DNA from 3 places in the Nonomuraea sp. NPDC048901 genome. Region 1 is predicted to be linked to each of the others. Evidence: riboswitches for the same ligand, from Rfam matches in the RefSeq annotation. Region 1 holds a riboswitch; each other region holds the start of a gene.
The links. Region 1 has a riboswitch for cyclic di-AMP ahead of AB0C30_RS18120 (CHAP domain-containing protein). Riboswitches for the same ligand answer to the same signal wherever they lie in the genome.
Positions count from the first base shown of each region.

Region 2: another riboswitch for cyclic di-AMP. It lies ahead of AB0C30_RS02650 (C40 family peptidase); the one in region 1 lies ahead of AB0C30_RS18120 (CHAP domain-containing protein).
Region 3: another riboswitch for cyclic di-AMP. It lies ahead of AB0C30_RS35715 (CHAP domain-containing protein); the one in region 1 lies ahead of AB0C30_RS18120 (CHAP domain-containing protein).

Region 1 covers NZ_JBEZFW010000005.1:101,491-107,814, reverse strand. The annotation lists gene AB0C30_RS18135 (hypothetical protein) at 1-992, shown strand, start outside; gene AB0C30_RS18130 (sigma-70 family RNA polymerase sigma factor) at 1,047-2,342, opposite strand; gene AB0C30_RS18125 (YciI family protein) at 2,429-2,776, opposite strand; cyclic di-AMP (ydaO/yuaA leader) riboswitch at 3,083-3,224, shown strand; gene AB0C30_RS18120 (CHAP domain-containing protein) at 3,411-3,908, shown strand; gene AB0C30_RS18115 (LysE family translocator) at 3,990-4,619, shown strand; gene AB0C30_RS18110 (metallophosphoesterase) at 4,813-5,691, opposite strand; gene AB0C30_RS18105 (methyltransferase domain-containing protein) at 5,763-6,324, opposite strand, start outside.
Region 2 covers NZ_JBEZFW010000001.1:526,349-532,672, reverse strand. The annotation lists gene AB0C30_RS02660 (hypothetical protein) at 1-350, shown strand, start outside; gene AB0C30_RS02655 (amino-acid N-acetyltransferase) at 373-930, opposite strand; cyclic di-AMP (ydaO/yuaA leader) riboswitch at 1,219-1,379, shown strand; gene AB0C30_RS02650 (C40 family peptidase) at 1,385-2,428, shown strand; gene AB0C30_RS02645 (LuxR C-terminal-related transcriptional regulator) at 2,492-2,704, opposite strand; gene lysX (bifunctional lysylphosphatidylglycerol synthetase/lysine--tRNA ligase LysX) at 3,282-4,763, opposite strand; gene AB0C30_RS02635 (hypothetical protein) at 4,911-5,381, shown strand; gene AB0C30_RS02630 (type III pantothenate kinase) at 5,446-6,228, opposite strand; gene AB0C30_RS02625 (L-aspartate oxidase) at 6,232-6,324, opposite strand, start outside.
Region 3 covers NZ_JBEZFW010000012.1:34,691-41,014, reverse strand. The annotation lists gene AB0C30_RS35735 (DUF6716 putative glycosyltransferase) at 1-297, opposite strand, end outside; gene AB0C30_RS35730 (hypothetical protein) at 471-1,415, opposite strand; gene AB0C30_RS35725 (aldo/keto reductase) at 1,512-2,339, shown strand; gene AB0C30_RS35720 (Gfo/Idh/MocA family oxidoreductase) at 2,359-3,312, shown strand; cyclic di-AMP (ydaO/yuaA leader) riboswitch at 3,431-3,569, shown strand; gene AB0C30_RS35715 (CHAP domain-containing protein) at 3,582-4,265, shown strand; gene AB0C30_RS35710 (hypothetical protein) at 4,533-4,697, shown strand; gene AB0C30_RS35705 (hypothetical protein) at 4,788-5,522, opposite strand; gene AB0C30_RS35700 (YciI family protein) at 6,163-6,324, shown strand, end outside.

The DNA of each region.
Region 1 (6,324 bases):
TTCTCTCGCCGGATGACAGCCCGTACCTGCGTAGAAACGCGCTCTTGGGCCTGGCGGTGATCACGCAGCAGCGCGGCGACGAGGAGGGCGCACGCCGGCTGGAGGCGCGGGCCATGGCGATCCGCCGCAGCGGAATCCGGGAGCGGCTGGCCTGGGGACAGGAGCAGGCGCTCACGTTCAACACCCATCCCTTCGCGCTGCTGATGGGCGTGCGCGGGCACACGAACCTGGACAAGCAGCTGCGCTCGTGGCTGTCCCGGCGCACTCCCGCGCCCTTCCCCGCTTGGGGCAACCCCATCCGCGACCTCGCGCTGCGCGCCGACGATCTCGTGACTGAAGGCCGCCCCGCCGAGGCCGCCGCGCTCTTCACCGAAGCCGCGCTGCGCGCCCGCGCGGCCGGGCAGGTGACATGGGAGATGAACGCGCTGACGGGACTGTCCCAGCTCGCCAGGTCCGTGGGCGACATGGAGGTGGCCAGGGACAGCCTGCTTGAGGCGGTGCGCTCGGCGGAGGACGTGCGCGGGCGCGCCCTCAGCCCTGATCTGCGGATCAGCGCGGGCGGCTCGATCAGCGGCCTGTACGACCTGGGCGTGTGGCTGTTCGCCTCGGCCACGCCGCAGGCACTCGGGGACGGCGGCACCGCGGTCACCGCCTGGCAGTTCTCCGAGCTGGGCCGCTCCAGGGTCTTCCTCGAACTGCTCGGCGAGCGGCTGCCGCCGCCCGCCGAGGGATCCGCCGCCGAGCGTGAGGCGTATGACACCTATGTCCGGCTCCGTGACCTGTCGGACCTCGAGAGCCCCGGCGCGGCCCAGGCCGTGCGGAAGGCCCACGACGAGTGGCACGCGGCGTGCGCCGAACTCGCCGCGCAGGGCGGCGCCGCAGGCGAGTACGCCGCCCTCCGGCTCGGGCGCCCGATCGAGTACGACGAGCTGCGCCGCCTGCTGGGCACGGTCGGCGAGGTCGTGCCCGCGGACACGAACACCGATAAGTGAAGGCGGCATCAGCCGCGGTCAGGGATGACCGCGCCGTCGTTGTCGCGGGCCTCGTCATCGCCCAACCGGCCGAGGTAGTACGCCGAGACGTAGGACAAGCGAGGTCCTGCCCGGATCATGATCAGTTAGACGCCCGGTGAGGAAGGCCCGCTCAACCTCGTTGTCGGTCAGCTCCAGCGCCTGCCGGTACGCGGTCGCCGCCTCGTCCGTACGGCCGAGGCGCCGGAGCAGGTCCGCCTTGATCGCCGGCAGGTACTGGTACCGGGAGAGCCGGCCATCCTGCTCCAGCGCCTCGACCAGGGCCAGTGCGGTCGCCGGTCCTTTGGCCATCGACACGGGCACGGTCCGATTCAGCGCGACCACCGGTGAGGGCCAGAGGGCCAGCAGTCTGTCGTAGAGTGCCACGATCTGTGCCCAGTCCGTCTGCTCGTACGACGGTGCCTCGGCGTACAGGGAGGCGATCGCCGCCTGCAGCAGGTAGCGCCCGGCGCGGCCACCGCGCAGGCCGGCCACGATCAGCTCGTGCGCCTCGGCCAGCGCGCCGCGGTCCCACCGGGAGCGGTCCTGCTCCTCAAGGCGCAGCAGCCGGCCGTCAGCGTCCGTCCGGGTCGCGCGCCGGGCGTCGGTGACCACGAGCAGTGCCAGCAGCCCTCGTACCTCTGGCTCATCGGGCATGAGCTCTCGCAGCGCGCGGGCCAGGTGCAGCGCGCGGTCGGCCAGGTCGGCGCGCACGAGCGCGGGGCCCGAGGGGGCCGTGTGCCCGGCGGTGAACAGCAGGTGGAGCACGCCGAGTACGGCTGCCAGCCGGTCCGGCAGCTCCGCCGGGCGCGGCACCCGGTAGGGGATGCGGGCGACGGAGATCTTCTTCTTCGCCCGGGTGATGCGGGCGGCCATCGTCTGTTCCGACACCAGCAGTGCCCGGGCGATGTCCGGGGTCGGCAGCCCGCACACCAGCCGCAGCGTGAGCGCGAGCTGCGCCTCCTGCGCGAGCGCGGGATGACAGCAGGTGAAGATGAGCCGCAGCCGTTCGTCGGGTACGGCATCCTCCAGTTCCACCGCGTCCGCCTCATCACGGTCCGCCGGCCTGCGCGGAGCGAGCTCGTCGGACTCCACCAGCAGTGGCAGCTTCGACCGGAAGGTCCGCTCGCGGCGGATCGCGTCCATCGCCCGGCGCTTGGCCGCGGTGGTGAGCCACGCCGCGGGGTTGGCGGGGATACCGTCGCGTTCCCAGGCCGACAGTGCCGCGGCGTACGCCTCCTGTACGCACTCCTCGGCCAGGTCCAGGTCCTGCGCGACGCGCACGGTCGCGGCGAGCACGAAAGCCCACTCGCGCCGATGCGCGTCAGCCACCGCCTGACCCGCGTCCGCCCGTCCCGCCTCCGTTTGGCCCGCCTCCGTTTGGCTCGCGTCGGTTTGGCCCGCGTCCGCCGCGGCCGTCATCGGGCGGTGGGCGCGATGCCGCCCGCGACGGGGCGCACCTCGACGCCGCCACGGCCCCACTGGACGGCGGGGTTGCGACGCGCCAGGTCCAGGGCGGCGTCCAGGTCGGGGGCCTCGATGACGCAGACGCCGGCGATGACTTCCTTGGCGTCGATGAAGGGCCCGTCGGTGACCACGTCGCCGCGCAACGAGGTGGCGGTGTCGGCGGACCGCAGCGCGTAGGCCGCGATCATGGCGCCGGAGTCGACGAGGTCGTCGGCGTGCCGCTGGCTCGCCGCCTGCTGCTCGGGGGTGTAGTCGCCGGCTCCGGCGTTGTCGAAGATGAGGATCGCGTACTGGGGCATGAGGGTCTCCTTGGCCGTCTGTCCGGTCGGTACGCCTCTACGTCGGACGGGCGAGGCGAATTCGACAGACCGTACGCGAACCTTTTCCAGACGCGCCCTGGCGCGACTTCAACAAGACACCCCCGCTACTTGACGGATCGACGAGCCGGCCGGGCTGGGCATGGCGATTTCATGGCGATGGAATTACCCAGGTCAGGGGTGCGTTGTACCCATCTGTGCGCCTGGCCTAGACAGTGAGTATCCCTCTGGCCGCGCCGCCAAAGTCCGAGTACGGACGTCATACCCATCGCATGCATCACAGGCAATCACCTGTGACCGCTGAACCCGCCTGTGCGCGGGACCGGGGACCCATGTCTCGATCGGGGCTAATCGGCACGTCAACGTGCCGTAGGGCAGCTTCCACGCCCGAGCCCGTCAGCTAACCCGGTAAGCGGAATGGAAGCAAGGAGTAATCACCATTATCCGCACCCCCAAGATCAGCTATGCCAAGATCGCGCTCGGCGCGACCCTCACCGCCGCCGCCCTCGGCGCCCACACCGCGGCGAACGCCGCCACCGCCTCCACAGGGCACACCCCCACCGCGGCTCAGGCCGCCCCCGCCTCCGCGCAGGGCGGCAGGAACGGCGAGGCCCAGGTGAACGTCACCGCCCAGCAGGTCCTGAACCTGGCCAAGGCCCAGGTCGGCACGTCCGAGGACGCCAACGGCGGCGGCACCAAGTTCCAGAAGTGGTACATGAACTCGGCCCGCGCCGCCGAGACCGTCCAGCGTGACGGCGGCAGCAGGCAGGACTACCTGAACGCCGCCTGGTGCTCGATGTTCGTCTCCTGGGTCGGCGAGGAGACCGGCGCCCGCTCCCAGGTCGGCTGGGACGCCTACACCGTCGCCCACGCCAAGTGGTTCGCCGCCAACCAGCGCTGGGGCACCGTGGCCAAGCCCGGCGCCGTGGTCTTCTACTCCTGGAGCGGCAGCAAGGACCTGAGCTCCATCAGCCACGTCGGCTTCGTGGTCAAGGACAACGGCGACGGCACGATCTCCACGATCGAGGGCAACACCGGCAACGGCAAGGTCGAGCAGCGTGTCCGTCCCACCTCCCAGGTCGTCGGCTACGGCTACCCGCACTACGCCGCCTGACAGCTGGCCTGGCGCCTCTGGCACCCCCCGAGCGGCGTCCCCGAAGCGGTGCGCCGACACTGGAGGTGGAAAGATCATCGCATGCCGATCGATCCGCACCTGCTCGCCGTTTTCACGGCGACCACCATCGTCGCTCTGATCACCCCCGGACCCGACATGCTGTTCGTCCTGGGATGCGGTCTGCGGGGTGGGCCCCGCGCCGGGCTGCTGGCCACGGCCGGCGTGATCACGGGTGACGCGTTGTACGTCGCCGCGGCCGCCGCCGGGCTCGCCGTGCTGCTGACGACGTTCCCGGTCGTCTTCACGGTGCTACGGTTCGCCGGCGCCGCGTACCTGATCTACCTCGGCGTCCAGATGATCCGCAACCGCAAGAACGGCCAGGCCGACGATCCGGCCAGCCGCGGAATGTCCGGTCGGCGGGCCTTCCTCAACGGCGTGGTCTCCTCCATGGCCAATCCGCAGACGTTCACGTTCATGGTCGCCTTCCTGCCCCAGTTCATCGATCCCGCGGCGGGGCCGGTCTGGCTGCAGTTCGCCGTCCTCGGCGCCGTCCTGATCGTCCTGGAGTTCCTGGCCGACGCGACGGTCGGCGTGCTGGCCGGGCGGATCGGCGGCTGGCTGCGCGGCCGCCAGGCGGTGCGCCGCCGGATCGACGCCGCGACCGGGAGCGTGTTCATCGGTCTGGGCGTCACCCTCGCGGCCGAACGCTGACCGGCCGCGGCCCGGTCAGCGGAGGAACGCGGCTCGCCGCCTCGGTTTCCGACGGGCGACCCGTCTCGCCGGACGGGCTCGTCGGCGCGGTGTGGGGAGACGAGCCGCCGAATCGAGAAGTGCGGGTGCAGTGAGCGGCGGCTGCGCAAGCTCCCTGCGCGCCTGGTCGTCCATCTCCTGATCGCGCCGTGCTTCAGGAGTGGACTGCGATGAGTTCGGCGAGGTCCAACGCGTCCCCGCTGATACCGGCCAGCCAATCATCTTGTACGTACTCGAAGTCACCGGTTTCGGTGTCGAGCAGGCCGATGCTCCCAGCTGTCACCCGTTGTTCGGGGTTGATGGGCTCCGGCTCCCACTTGGTGGTCTTGGGCCGCACCAACTGGGCGAGCGCGTAGGAGGTCGTGCGGCCGTAGCGGCGGGGGCCGTTGGGGTGGTGGTAGTGGCCGCTGACGTGCAGGCGCGGGTGCAGGTGCTCGATGAGTGCGGTCAGCTTCGCCGAGCCCTGTACGTTCCCGCGCCGGTCGCGTGAGATCCCGTACGGGCCGTCATGAGTCACCAGGACGTCCACGTCACCCGGTCTGACCGCCATCAGCCGCGCGTACGCGCTCTCGTCCAGATCCATCTTCCCCGGAACCTCGATAAGCCCCAGGAACGCCACGCGCTGCCCGGCGACCTCAACCACGTTCCCGCAGGCGACATGGAGGTAGGCGCCGAGGGGATCCACCGGCACGACCTCGGCGCCCGCCGCGTCGTGCAAGGATGCCAGCCAGTCGTGATCCTCGTGGTTGCCGCTGACGAACAGCACACCGGGGACCCGCCCGAGAGCCGAGCGCACCCCCTCGGCGAAGGCCGGCGACGGATCGAGCAGCCGGAAGAAGTCCCCCTGAGCGGGATGATCCCGGCCGAACCGACGGCTGGCCTCGTCCCACCGATCGAACGACGGGTAGGCGCCCAGATCGCCGACCTGGATCACGGCGTCGAGCCGGAGCTCCCGTCGCTTCCGCAGCGCCACGACCGCACCCAGCGCGTGCAGCACACAACCATGGACATCACCCAAGAAAGCGATCTTCATCGCCTGCCGACCTTTCGCGAAAGCCATCCGGACATGGCCCAGCACCGGTCGAGCGGCGCAACGATGCGGTGTCAACCACCGGCCCTGAACCGGTGACTCACATCCCAGCGCTCCACCGCCATCTCGACGACCGAGCCAGGTCGAGCTTGACACCCTGGCCGGAAGAACGTCAACAACGGTGCGACGACCACCGCACCGGGAGCGGCCTGCTGGATCCAGGCGTACGGCACGGTGTGAATGCCACACGTGACGTGTACCCGGTCGTACGGTGCCCGGTCAGGGCAGCCGGCCGCGCCGTCACCGACGATCAGGTGCGGCTGCGCCCCGACCGCGGCCAAGGACTTGGCCGCCTGCTCACCGAGACCTTCATCAACCTCGATAGATGTCACGCTGCCGTCCTCGCCGACCAGATGTGACAGCAATGCGGCGGTCCAGCCCGTGCCGGTACCTCCTTCCAACACGCGGTGCCCAGGCCGGGGATTCAGCAGTCCGAGCAGGCCGACCACGGTACCGAGGGCTGAGCTGGAGCAGTTGTAGCGGCCTTCCGTGGCGCGGAGGGCGGTCGCGCCCTCGTCGAGTTGGGTCACGATGGCGGCCGGCCCGTAGACGGCCGCCCACCACGCGTCTGGATCG
Region 2 (6,324 bases), on a different contig from region 1:
TACTGCGGCTGTTGTCCGTACTGCGGTTGCTGCGGCTGCTGGCCGTAGCCCGGCTGCTGCTGACCGTACTGCGGCTGTTGGCCGTAGCCCGGCTGCTGCTGCCCATAGTTGGGTTGCTGACCGTAGGCGTCGTCCGCCCGGTAGCCAACGACCGTCGCATCCGGGTCGGGCTCGCCATAGGGACGGCCCGTGTTGTGATGTCCGTATTCAGATCCGCCAGGCGCAGAGTTCTCGCCGGATTCGTCCTGTGGATACGGCGGCTGTCCGGTGCTCACCGTGTCACCTCGCTTCGAGTGCGCATGTGGCACGTGTCAGGACACATGCCTGTGCTGCCCAACGTATCGACATAGGTATCAACAATCACCTTTCCCATTAGTCAAGGTCCGCGTCACCCGATGTCAGGTGGAGAAGCATGCGGGTGTTCCCCAGGGTGTTGGGCTTGACGTGTTCGAGGTCGAGGAACTCGGCGACACCCTCGTCGTACGAGGCCAGCAGCTCCGCATAGACCTCGGGTGAGACCGGAGTGCCCTGTACGGGGCGGAATCCATGCCTCGCGAAAAAATCCACCTCAAAAGTCAGACAGAAAACCCGGCGCAGGCCGAGTTCCCGGGCCGTTTTGATCAAGGAAGAGACGATCCGGTGCCCGATTCCGAAGCCTCGGAACTCCGGATCAACGGCCACCGTGCGAATCTCCGCGAGATCCTCCCAAAGCACGTGCAGCGCGCCACAGCCGACCACTTGGCCGCCGCGCTCGGCGATCCAGAACTCCTGCACGTCCTCGTACAGAGTGACGGTGGCCTTCTCCAGAAGCCGGGGCCCGGCGCCCGCGTAGGTGTCGACCAGGAGACGGATCGTCCTGACATCCGGCGTGCGAGCACGCCGGACGACGACTTCCGTGTCCGGGACTGTCACTTCGGCGACCTGCTCCATGGGTCTCCAGCGTACAGATCCGATTACGGCCTCCCCGTAACTCTGACGTCTCTCCCATCTCATGACATCTCGTGGTTGATCGAGCACGATGAGGGATCCCTTGGCCATCAGGCTTCCATGCCTTGACGAACTTGGTGCAAAAAGGACATAAAGTTTGTCCTGCACCGGCAAGCACGAGATCACCTCGTGACCCTTCGGTTGTGAAACCTCTACAGACTTGGCAGTTCTGGTTGAGCACGAACCCGGAGTGCACTAGTGTCCAGCGACGATGTCACCCACGCGAGCCAGCGTGGAGACGCGCCCAATCCCCGTAAGGGGAGCCGGGGACCCGCCGGTGGCGACCTCATCCCGACGCCACCACCCATGGGGTGAATCCGAGCGAGTCGTTCGGTAGGGCTGCTCCGGCCCGAACCCGTCAGCTAACCCGGTAGGCGCCGATGAGAGGAGCTGGTTGGTGAAGCAGACCCGCGATCGCGAGACGAAGCCGGCGGCCGCTCAGGCCCGCCCTTCTGAGCTCCGGAAGATCCCCACCCGGTTGGGTGTCATCGCGGCGACCATCGCCACCCTCCTCTTCGCCGTACCTGTCGGCTCCGCCGTCGCCGATCCCAAGCCCTCGCTGAAGGACCTGTCCAAGCAGGCCGAGGAGCTCCACACCCAGATCGAGACGCTGAGCGAGGAGTTCAACGGCCAGCGGGAGAAGCTCAAGACAGCCAAGAAGTCGGCTGAGGCGGCCAAGAGGACGCTGTCCACCAGTGAGGCCGATCTGGCCGCGAAGCGCGCCAAGGCCGCGCTGCTGGCCCAGAACGCCTACATCAACGGCGGCTTCGGCCAGGCGCTGGCATTCGGCACCTCCGACGACCCCGAGAGCTTCCTCGACCGGGCGGCCACCACCTACGCGCTGGAGCAGCAGCAGGGCTTCGAGGTCAACCAGGTGACCACGGCCAGGCAGGCCGCCGAGCAGGCAAGGGCCAGCGCCAAGACGCGCATCGACGAGGTCGAGAAGATCGTCGAGGGCCTCGGCACCAAACGCGACAAGATCACCAAGCTCGTCGCCAAGGTCGAGAGCAGTCTCTTCAAGCGGGCGATCGGCGAGGCGGGCCGTCCCGGCACCCGGGCCACGCGGGTCGACCTGCCGGTCATCGGCGCCGGCAAGGCCGCCACGGCCGCCAGGTGGGCGCTCACGCAGCAGCTCAAGCCGTACGTCTGGGGCGCCGAGGGGCCGACCTCGTACGACTGCTCCGGCCTCGTGATGGCGGCCTACCAGCGGGTGGGCATCTCACTGCCGCACTACACCGGCGACCAGTGGACGGCCGGACGGCACATCTCCAAGGAGGAGCTGCGCGCCGGCGACCTGGTCTTCTTCTATGGTGACCTGCACCACGTCGGCATCTACATAGGCGGCGGCATGATGGTCCACGCGCCGCAGACCGGCGACGTCGTACGCATCGCGTCCATCGCCCGCCGCCCGTTCGCGGGCGCCGTACGCATCGCCGACTGACCTCCGGACACCACGACAAGCACTCTGACAGCTGGGGCCCGGGCGGCTGGGCCGGTCGAACGGTCAGATGAGCTGGCGGCGGGCGGCCCAGGCCACGGCCTCGATCGCGGTGGCGACGCCGATGCGGTCGCAGATACCCCGAAGTCTCCGGCGTACCGTGCGTCCGCTGATATCCAGTCGTCTGCCAACCCGATCAACCGTGACCCCCTTGGCAAGCTCCGCCAGCAACGCCAGATCCGCGTGGCTAAGCTCGACGCTCTCAGTGAGCACATACATCGGGAGCCCTCCCCCCAACAGCAGAACTCGAGACGTCTATGTCCGAGCAGAGCTGCAGCTCGTCTCGCAGACGGTAAACGCATTCTGGAAAGGTCGTCAAGCCAGCGGATACCGCCCTCTGACCATCGCCATTGACATGATCGGCTGTATGTGAAGTACTCGCCATATGTCGGCACACTTCGGGGCCCGATGAGGGATCACAGGCGCCCTTACAACGGCTCCAGCCCGCTCCCCAAGAGCGCCGCGAACCTGCTGAGCGCCGAATCCGTAAAACGCGAATATTCTTCGCATTCAATATGCGAAATATCGGAAATGTGGCTGCTTAGGGCAGTCTTTTGTACCCCCGCGCCGCCGGGTCAGCAGCGCCCGCCAAAGACCATGAACGGTTCATGCGCCAGAGGGAGAAGCCACTCGGCGCAGGCGGCCGGGAGATGCCCGCTCCCCGCGCTAAGGGACCGGCGAACGCCGCCGCCCGCGTTCTCCTACTCGCCGCAGGAGATCGGGCCGCTGTCAACCCGACAGCGGCCGGTACGGCCCGGCGTGGGAGCCGGGCCGACACTCTTCGGCGGCAGGCGGGTCAGTGGGTCGGCTTGACCAGCGGGAACAAGATCGTTTCCCGGATGCTCTTGCCGGTGAAAGCCATGATCATCCGGTCGATCCCGGCCCCCATGCCACCCGTGGGCGGCATGGCGTACTCCAGCGCCTGCAGGAAGTCCTCGTCCAGCTGCATGGCCTCCGGGTCGCCCCCGGCGGCCAGCAGCGACTGTTCCACCAGGCGCCGGCGCTGCTCGACCGGGTCGACGAGCTCGGAGTAGGCGGTGCCCAGCTCGGTGCCGAACCCGATGAGGTCCCACTTCTCGGTCAGCAGCGGGTTGTCGCGGTGCTGGCGGGTCAGCGGGGAGGTCTCCAGCGGGTAGTCCATGACGAACGTCGGCTGGATGAGCGTGTGCTCGACGAGGGCCTCGAAGATCTCCTGGACGAGCTTGCCCTGGCCCCACTTCGGGTCCCAGTGGATCTCACGCCCGTCGGCGAGTTTCCGGACCTGCTCCAGCGGGGTCTCCGTGGTGATCTCCTCGCCGAGCGCCTCGGACACCGCCCCGTACAGGGTGATGCGCGGCCACTCGGGGATGCCCAGGTCCACCTCGACGCCGTCGTGGACGACCACCGAGGTGCCCAGAGCGGCCACGACGGCCTTCTGGTACATCCGCTGGGTCAGGTCGGCCATGTCGTTGTAGTCGAGGTAGGTGCCGTACGCCTCGATCATGGTGAACTCGGGGTTGTGCGTGGAGTCCGCGCCCTCGTTGCGGAAGTTGCGGTTGATCTCGAAGACCTTCTCGATGCCGCCGACCACGAGCCGCTTCAGGTAGAGCTCGATCGCGATGCGAAGGTAGAGCTCCATGTTGTACGCGTTGATGTGGGTCTTGAACGGCCGGGCCGCCGCGCCGCCGTGGATCGGCTGCAGCATGGGCGTCTCGACCTCGAGGTAGCCCTCCTCGTGCCAGAAGTCGCGCACCGCGCGCACCGTGGCGCTGCGGACGCGGGCCATCTCCCGGGCCTCGTCGTTGACGATGAGGTCGACGTAGCGCTGGCGTACGCGGGCCTCGGGGTCGGTGAGGCCGACGTGCTTCTCCGGCAGCGGGCGCAGGCACTTGGCGGTGATCTGCCAGCGGTCGGCCAGGATCGACAGCTCGCCGCGGCGGGAGGTGATGACCTCGCCCTCCACACCCACGTGGTCGCCCAGGTCGACGTCGCGCTTCCAGGCCGCCAGCGACTCCTCGCCGACCTTGTCGAGCGAGATCATCACCTGCAGGTCGCCGCTGCCGTCGCGGAGTGTGGCGAAGCAGAGCTTGCCGCCCACGCGGTTGAGCATGACGCGGCCCGCGACGCCGACCTTGTCACCGGTCGCGGTGTCCGGGTCGAGGGCCTGGTATTTCTCCCTGACCTCCGCGTTGGTCGCCGTGCGGGGAAAGGTCACCGGGTAAGGATCGACGCCCTCACTGCGAAGGCGGTCGAGCTTCTCCCTCCGGATGCGCATCTGCTCGGGAAGTTCGTCGCTCACAGCATCAAAGAGTAGGGGATATGGCGAACTGCAAGGGCTCGTCACCTCTCTGCAGGGTGACTGCAAGAGCTCTCCCGTACCAATGACACATCGAGCTCAGGGGGGAACCGGCAAGGCGCCGGCCCAGGGGGAGCTCAAGGAGAGATCATGATGAAGAAGCTCGCGACCGGCCTCGCCGCCGTCGCCGCCACGAGCGCGCTGGCCTTAGCGCTGCCCTCGGCCGCCAGCGCCAGCACCGCGGACTCCGACTCCTGGGGCCCGGTTTACTCGCAGCACTACCAGGCCAAGGCCTCCGGCTGGGTCAGCGTGGATTGGAACGACGACGACCACGAGTCGAACACGATCACCGTCAAGGGCAAGCTCTGGGACCTGGACCACCGCAGCTACGACGAGGGCGGCAAGTGCGCGTACGTGAAGTTCCAGGCCAGCGACTTCGACGACAACTGGTCGACGGTCTACACCAAGAAGTACTGCGGCTACCCGGCCTTCAAGCGCTTCTCCTTCGACAGCGACGACGTCTCCAGCCTCCGCGTGAAGGTCTGCCAGATCGACCTCCACGGCTCCTACCCGCGCAACTGCGGCAGCTGGAGCGACCTGTACACCGGCGACTCCGAGTAACCGGCCAGGTAGCGACAGTCCACGAACGCAAGCGGCCCCCTCACCCGAGCGGGGGGCCGCTTGTTCATGTCGTGTTCCGGTTGTAGATCAGCCGCAGGCCGATGAGCGTCAGCCACGGCTCGTGCACGTCGATCGAGCGCGACTCGCCCACCACCAGCGCCGCGTGCCCGCCGGTGGCCACCACGGTCACCTCGTCGGGGTCGTCGGCCAGCTCGGCCGTCATCCGCTCCACGATGCCGTCGACCTGGCCCGCGAAGCCGTAGATGATGCCGGCCTGGAGCGCCTCGACGGTGTTCTTGGCGATGACCGAGCGCGGCCTGACCAGCTCCACCTTGTGCAGCTGGGCGCCCGCCGCCGCCAGGGCGTCGACGGAGATCTCGATGCCGGGCGCGGTGACCGCGCCGATGTACTCGCCCTTGGCCGACACCGCGTCGAACGAGGTCGCGGTGCCGAAGTCGACGATGACGCAGGGGCCGCCGTACTGGTCGATGGCCGCCAGCGCGTTGACGATCCGGTCGCTGCCGACCTCCTTGGGGTTGTCCATGCGGACGGGCACGCCGGTACGTATGCCCGGCTCCACGATCACCGCGGTCACGTCGCCGTAGTAGCGGCGGCACATCTCGCGCATCTCGTTGAGCACACTCGGCACGGTCGAGCAGATCGCGATGCCGCTGACATCGGCTCCCTTGAGCAATGGAGACTGGGCGAGCAGCCCTTGGAGCACGACCGCGATCTCGTCGGCGGTGCGGCGGGCGTCCGTGGCCAGCCGCCAGTGCTCGATGACTTCCTCGCCCTCGAACAGGCCGAGCACCGTGTGCGTGTTGCCGACGTCGATCGTTAGCAGCATCGATTACCCCCGTAGATCCAGTGCGATGTCGAGGGCCGGCGCCGAGTGCGTGAGCGCTCCCACCGCAAGGTAGTCAACGCCAGTTTCGGCCACAGC
Region 3 (6,324 bases), on a different contig from region 1:
GAACACCGGCCGCGGCCGCAGCCCGGCGAACGCCTCGGCCACCAGTACGTCGACGACCGGCCCCGTACAGGCCACGATGATCGCGTCCGGCCGCGTCCGCTCCGCCAGACGCCGCACCGCCCGCGCCGGCATCAGCGGCGGCGCGGGACGCCCGCCCACGGCGGCGGCGATCTGCTCGGGCGAGGGCGCGATCGGCGTGCGCACCACCGCGAGGTCCGTCTCGCAGCCGGGCGGCAGGTCTTCCAGCAGGCAGGACGCCCACTTCAGGTACGAGTCGGAGTCGGCCACGGCCAGCACTCTCAAGTGGTCACTCCAGTCAAATACGGGCAGACGCCCAGTCGTATGGGTTGAACGCCGGTCTTGACCGGCCGTTCCAGTCACGTACGGAGCAAGCCGGTCACCCGGCGACTCCGTCAGCTGCGGGATGAGCCGGTCACCCGGCGACTCCCATCAGCGGCGAGATAAGCCGATCATCCGGCCACTCCGGTCAGATGGGAGCGCAGGTCGGGGGCCGCCCTGCTGGTCCACCAGTCGTCCGGCACGTCCACCGCCTCGACCGCGACGCCGCGCGGGCCGAGCAGCACGCGCAGCGAGGTGATCGCGGTGGACGGCAGGCTGAGCACCCGCTGGCCGGGATCGAGACCGCGCAGCGTCAGCTCAGCGGGTACGCCGGCGTCGTGCACGGTGATCTCGGGCCGCTCGCGGATGACCGCCACGTCAGCGGGGTCCTCGCGGCGGTGCGGGAAGTAGGCGAGCGGCTCCTCGGCGGCCCGCTCCATCAGCCAGCTCAGGTAGCGGTCCCGGTGGACCAGTCCGTTCCTGACCAGGGAGGTGCCGAGCACGACGGTCCGCTCGGCCGGTCCCGGCCCGCTCAGCGGCTGCTCGCGCAGCCAGCCGAAGTCGTGGCGGACCAGGTCGACGCCCGCCGCGCGGACGGCCGCCGCCAGCTCGTCGGTCACCGGCAGCGCGGTGAAGACCGACACCCGGCTCGCGCGCAGCCTGATCGCCGCCGCCAGCCCCAGGGCCGCGCGCAGCTTTCCCGGGTGGGCCCGCGCCCGTAACAGCGGTTTGTACGGCCCTTCGGCTAGCAGAGACAGCAACCGGAGCGTGGCCAGCCCGTCATCGACGATCACGATGCGGCCCGGATGGGAGACGAGCCAGCGCAGCTGAACCCGGCCGGAGAAGGCGTCGCCGACGGCGTGCGGGGAGCGCGGCATGCGCTCGCGCGGCTCGGCCAGCTCCAGCCCCTCGGGCAGAGCCAGACCGGACAGCTCCCGGCGAGTGGCTTTGAGCGCTCGCAGCCCGGCACGCGGCACGACGACCGTGGCAGGCCCGAGCAGTCCAGCGCGGTGCGCCTCTATGGCGCACAGCATCTGAAGCGGGGACTCCACCCAGGCCGACGCCTGTTTGCCCACTCTGTTACCCCCGCGGGGTGATAGCCCGATCACGACCGCTTCAAGCTAGCCCGGCCGCCTTAAGCCGCCAGAAACGGGACATGAACAATGGGACCCATGAACTCGCTACTACTCAACAGCGACGGCGTGCAGGTGCCGCAGCTCGGGTTCGGCGTCTGGCAGGTGCCGAGCGACGAGGCCGAACAGGTCGTGACGGCCGCTCTGGAGACCGGTTACCGCCACATCGACACCGCCAGCGCGTACGGGAACGAGGAGGGCGTCGGCCGGGCCGTACGCGCCTCGGGGATCCCGCGCGAGAAGCTGTTCGTCACCACCAAGCTCTTCAACAACGACCACGAGCGGGCGGAGGAGGCGTTCGACGAGAGCCTGTCCCGGCTCGGTCTCGACTACGTGGACCTGTACCTGATCCACTGGCCGGTGCCGTCCCGGAACAAGTATCTGCAGGCCTGGCGCGGCCTGGAGAAGATCTACCGTCAGGGACGGGCCAAGGCGATCGGTGTGTCCAATTTCACCATCGAGACCCTCACCCGGGTCATCGACGAGGCCGACATCGTTCCGTCCATCAACCAGATCGAGCTGCACCCGTACTTCCAGCAGCGCGCGCTGCGGGAGTTCCACGAGGCCAACGGCATCCTCACGGAGGCGTGGAGCCCGCTGGGGCAGGGCAAGGGCCTGCTCGGCGACCCGGCGCTGGCCGTGCTGGCGGAGAAGCACGGCAAGACGCCGGCCCAGATCGTGCTGCGCTGGCACATCCAGCTGGGCAATGTGACGATCCCCAAGTCGGTCACGCCCGCGCGGATCAAGGAGAACTCCGAGGTGTTCGACTTCGTCCTCGACACCGAGGACATGGCGGCCATAGGCGCCCTGACCAAGCAGGACGGCCGGATCGGGCCCGACCCGGAGACTTTCAGCTGGATGGGGTAAGTCCCTAGGATCTTCCCCCATGAAGGATCTCGCATGGGGCATAGCGGCCACGGGTGTCATCGCTGCAAGGGTCGGGGCGGTCATCGCCGCTGAGCCGGGAATGCGGGTGGCCGCCGTCGGTTCGCGCGACCTCGGCCGCGCGCGGGCGCTGGCCTCGGAACTGGGCGCCGAGTCGGCGTACGGCTCGTACGCGGAGCTGTGCGCCGACCCCGGCGTCGACGCGATCTACGTGGCGACCCCGCACGCCCAGCACCTGGAGGTCGCCGAGGCGGCGATCGCGGCGGGCAAGGCGGTGCTGTGCGAGAAGCCGCTCGCCGCGTCCGTCGCCGACGCCGAGCGGATGGTCCAGCTCGCCCGCGATGCCGGGGTGTTCCTGATGGAAGCCATGTGGACCCGGTTCAATCCGCTCATTCAGCGGGTGGCCGGCGATCCCCGGTTCGGGGAGATCCGCTCGGTCCAGGCGTCGTTCGGCTTCAAGGCTCCCTACGACCCCGCGCACCGGCTGTGGGCGCCGGAGCTGGGCGGCGGGGCGCTGCTCGACCTGGGCGTCTACTCGTTCGGGCTGGCGCAGCTGCTGCTCGGGATGCCCTCACGGATGCACGTCACGGGCTCGCTGGCGCCCTCGGGGGTGGACGCGGAGGCGGGCGGGGTGCTGGTCTATCCGGGCGGCAGGCGGGCCCTGGTGGAGTGCTCGCTGCTGGGCCCGTACGCGAACGACGCCCTCGTGGTGGGCACCGACATGCGCGCCCACATCAAGGCGCCGTTCTGGGCGCCGGAGCGGGTCGTGCTGAGCGGGCCGTCGATGGAGACGGAGGAGTTCGTGCTCGATCCGGCGGACAACGGATACGCCGGCGAGGTGCGCGAGGTACGGGACGCCATGGCCGAAGGCAGGACCGAATCCGCGATCATGCCACTTGACGAAAGCCTTGCCATGATGGGGCTTCTGGCCGACGCGAGGGAGCAGCTCTCTTAGCTGGCGATTTATCCATTTGTAAGACCCTTGCCACTTGCATTACCTTTGTGGTCATATGAGGCATACGTCCGGTTTGTCCGTTCGTTGCCAGACCATCGCACAAAGGCATCACAGGACCGTCCTGTGACCGCTGAATCCGCCTCGCGCGGAACCGGGGACCCACCGTCCTTTGGGGTGTATCGGCACGTCACGTGCCGTAGGACAGCTTCCACGTCCGAACCCGTCAGCTAACCCGGTAAGCGGCATGGAAGCAAGGAGTTACCCCCTCGATGGCCAAGTCCCATCTTTTTCGCGCCACCAAGTCGACCTTCGCTCACGTCGTCCTCGGCGTGAGCGTCGCGGCCGCCGCCTTCGCCGGCCAGTCCGCCGCCCACGCGGACACCGCCACCGCCCACGCTGCCGCGGCCCCGGCACACGCCGCCGCCGCGAAGAGCCACCCGGAGAGCGAGGTCAAGGCCAAGGCCACGGTCTCGCGGGTTCTGGCGCTAGCCAAGGCCCAGGTCGGCACCACTGAGAACGCCTACGGTGGCGGCACCAAGTTCCAGAAGTGGTACATGAACTCCCCGCGCGCCCTGGAGACCCTCAGACGCGACGGCGGCACCCGCGCGGACTACCTGAACGCCGCCTGGTGCTCGATGTTCGTCTCGTGGGTCGGCGAGCAGTCCGGCGCGCGCAGCATGATCGGCTGGGACGCCTACACGGTCGAGCACGCGAAGTGGTTCGCCAACAACAACCACTGGGGCACGACCCCGAAGCCGGGCGCCGTGGTGTTCTTCTCGTGGGGCGGCAGCAAGAGCCTGGACGACATCGAGCACGTCGGCTTCGTCGTCAAGGACAACCACGACGGCACAATCTCCACGATCGAGGGCAACACAGGCAACGGCAGCGTCCAGCAGCGCGTCCGGCCGACGTCCCAGGTGGTCGGCTACGGCTACCCGAACTACGGGGCCTGACGACTTCCTGATCGAGGGCTCTCCTGCCGACGAGCGCGCGTCCTACTGGACGCGCGCTCGTCGGCGTCCTACTCTCCCGTACCGGCGTCTTACTCTCACGTACCGGCTGCCGAAAAGCCCACCACGTTGGGCTGAACAGCGCATGGCTGCCTTATCTGCCCATCCGACCGCAACCCCCCAAGTTTGGGGATGTCACGGGCCTGCCGTCACCTCGGACACTGACGGTGGCCGGACAGCGAGCCGGTTCTCGATACTGGAGGAGGGGACATGTCACCGACGACGCAGCAGGACAACTGGCGCTTCTGTAACAAGTGCTACACCCTTTGGTGGAATGGCCGCCCCGACAACGGACACTGCCCCGCGGGCGGCGCCCACGAGGGACACGGCAGTTGGAACTTCTACCTCCCGGCGAACCCCGCCGAGCACATCTGACGCAAGACCGGACCCCCGGCCGATCTCCCCGCGACGCCACGGCTTCGCGGGGAGATCGGCGTTGGACGACGCTTTCGGCGATCCGGCGAGTCAGCCCAGTTGCTGGGCGTTCAGGCCGGTGAGGCGTTCGTAGGCGGGGCTTTCGCCTGGGTAGACGACCTGGATGTCGATGGGAAGGGCTGTCCCAGGATCGACGCTGTGCCCGCCGCCTTCGGGGGAGCCGAGCAGGACGGCGCCGTCGCTGCCGTCGCGGAAGATCTCGCCCCAGAAGGTGTCGACGAAGCTCTTGGACAGCAAGGTTCCCTCCGGCAGGCCGCCGAAGCCCACGGCCCATTTCATGACGCGGGTGTCCTCGGCGTGCATCGTGAGCCGGTAGGAGTAGATGTGGCCCGAGCCTTCCGCCCAGTGGCCTCGCAACTCCTGGTCGACGCGCAGGTTCCCCACGAAGCGGGCCGCCAGCGCGGACTGGGCCTGGTCGTTCCAGGAGCCGTTCGGGCTCTCGGCCATGGGGATGTCCGACAACCTCGCGATCGAGGCTCCCCGCTCCACCGGCAGTGAGTGTCCCTGCTGGTTGGCGGCCGAGAAGAGCGCGTTGTCCTCGACGGTGTTGTTGACGACGGCGCTCACCCCATCACCGCTGTGGTCGAACCCGTACTCGGAGAAGTCGTTGGCATGCGCGCCCATCGGAATGGCCAGGATTTTGTCGCCACGCCCCGGGGTCTGGCCCGCGTTGAAGTTATTGGCCCGATAGAGACAGAAGTGCCCCTCGGGACACGCATCGGCCCCCTGGCCGTAGATCAGCTTTGGTTCCTTGTCGTCGCTCATCGCGCTCCCTAACCGTTGACGGTCGGCGCGGCTGCCCTGGTGGCAGCCGCCGGGTTCTGCGGACCATGGTTGTCTCGGGTGCCGTTCGAGGACGTAGCCCAGAACATCGTGACGACGGAAACGGCGCAGAAGCCCAACAGATACGGTATGCGCCGTAATAGCTACTCTGTGTATTGACACGCGAGGTTCGCCGCCGACTATCTGCAGCCCCTGGAGTCAGGACTCGAACAGCCCGCAAGTCACCCGACTTCCGCCTGCTGCCTGCGGCGGCGGTCGCCTTCGTGGTCCTGATCGGCTCCGGCGTGCCCGCCCGCGCGGCGGACGCCTCCGCCATGACGGCACCGTCCTGCGGCAGGGCAGGACACTGGCCATCTATACGCTCCCGTACTACCGCAAGAACTGGCGAGAAGCGGACTACGGCGGATCCCAAGCCCGGATCACGGCCAGGAGGATGTCCGGGTCCTCGCTGGAACGTAAGATCGCCGGTCCTTACCGCTGGCGGGCTGAAGGCGCCGGTCTTGGTTCGCGGTGCCGATGACGCTGCGACGTCTCCTGGTGAAGAATTTCTGCTCACGTGTCGATTCGGGGCCTTGACCGTTCGACGCGTTCGTGAGAGTGAAGGAGGCGGATCGTGAAGTTCATGATCGTAGGGAAGGCGAACGAGGCGACCGAGGCCGGCGAACTGCCCAGCCAGGAACTCGTCGACGCGATGGGCGCCTACAACGAGAGCCTGGCCAAGGCGGGGGTGCTGCTGGCCGCCGAAGGGCTGTACCCCAGCTCCCACGGTGCGCGGATCGCCTAC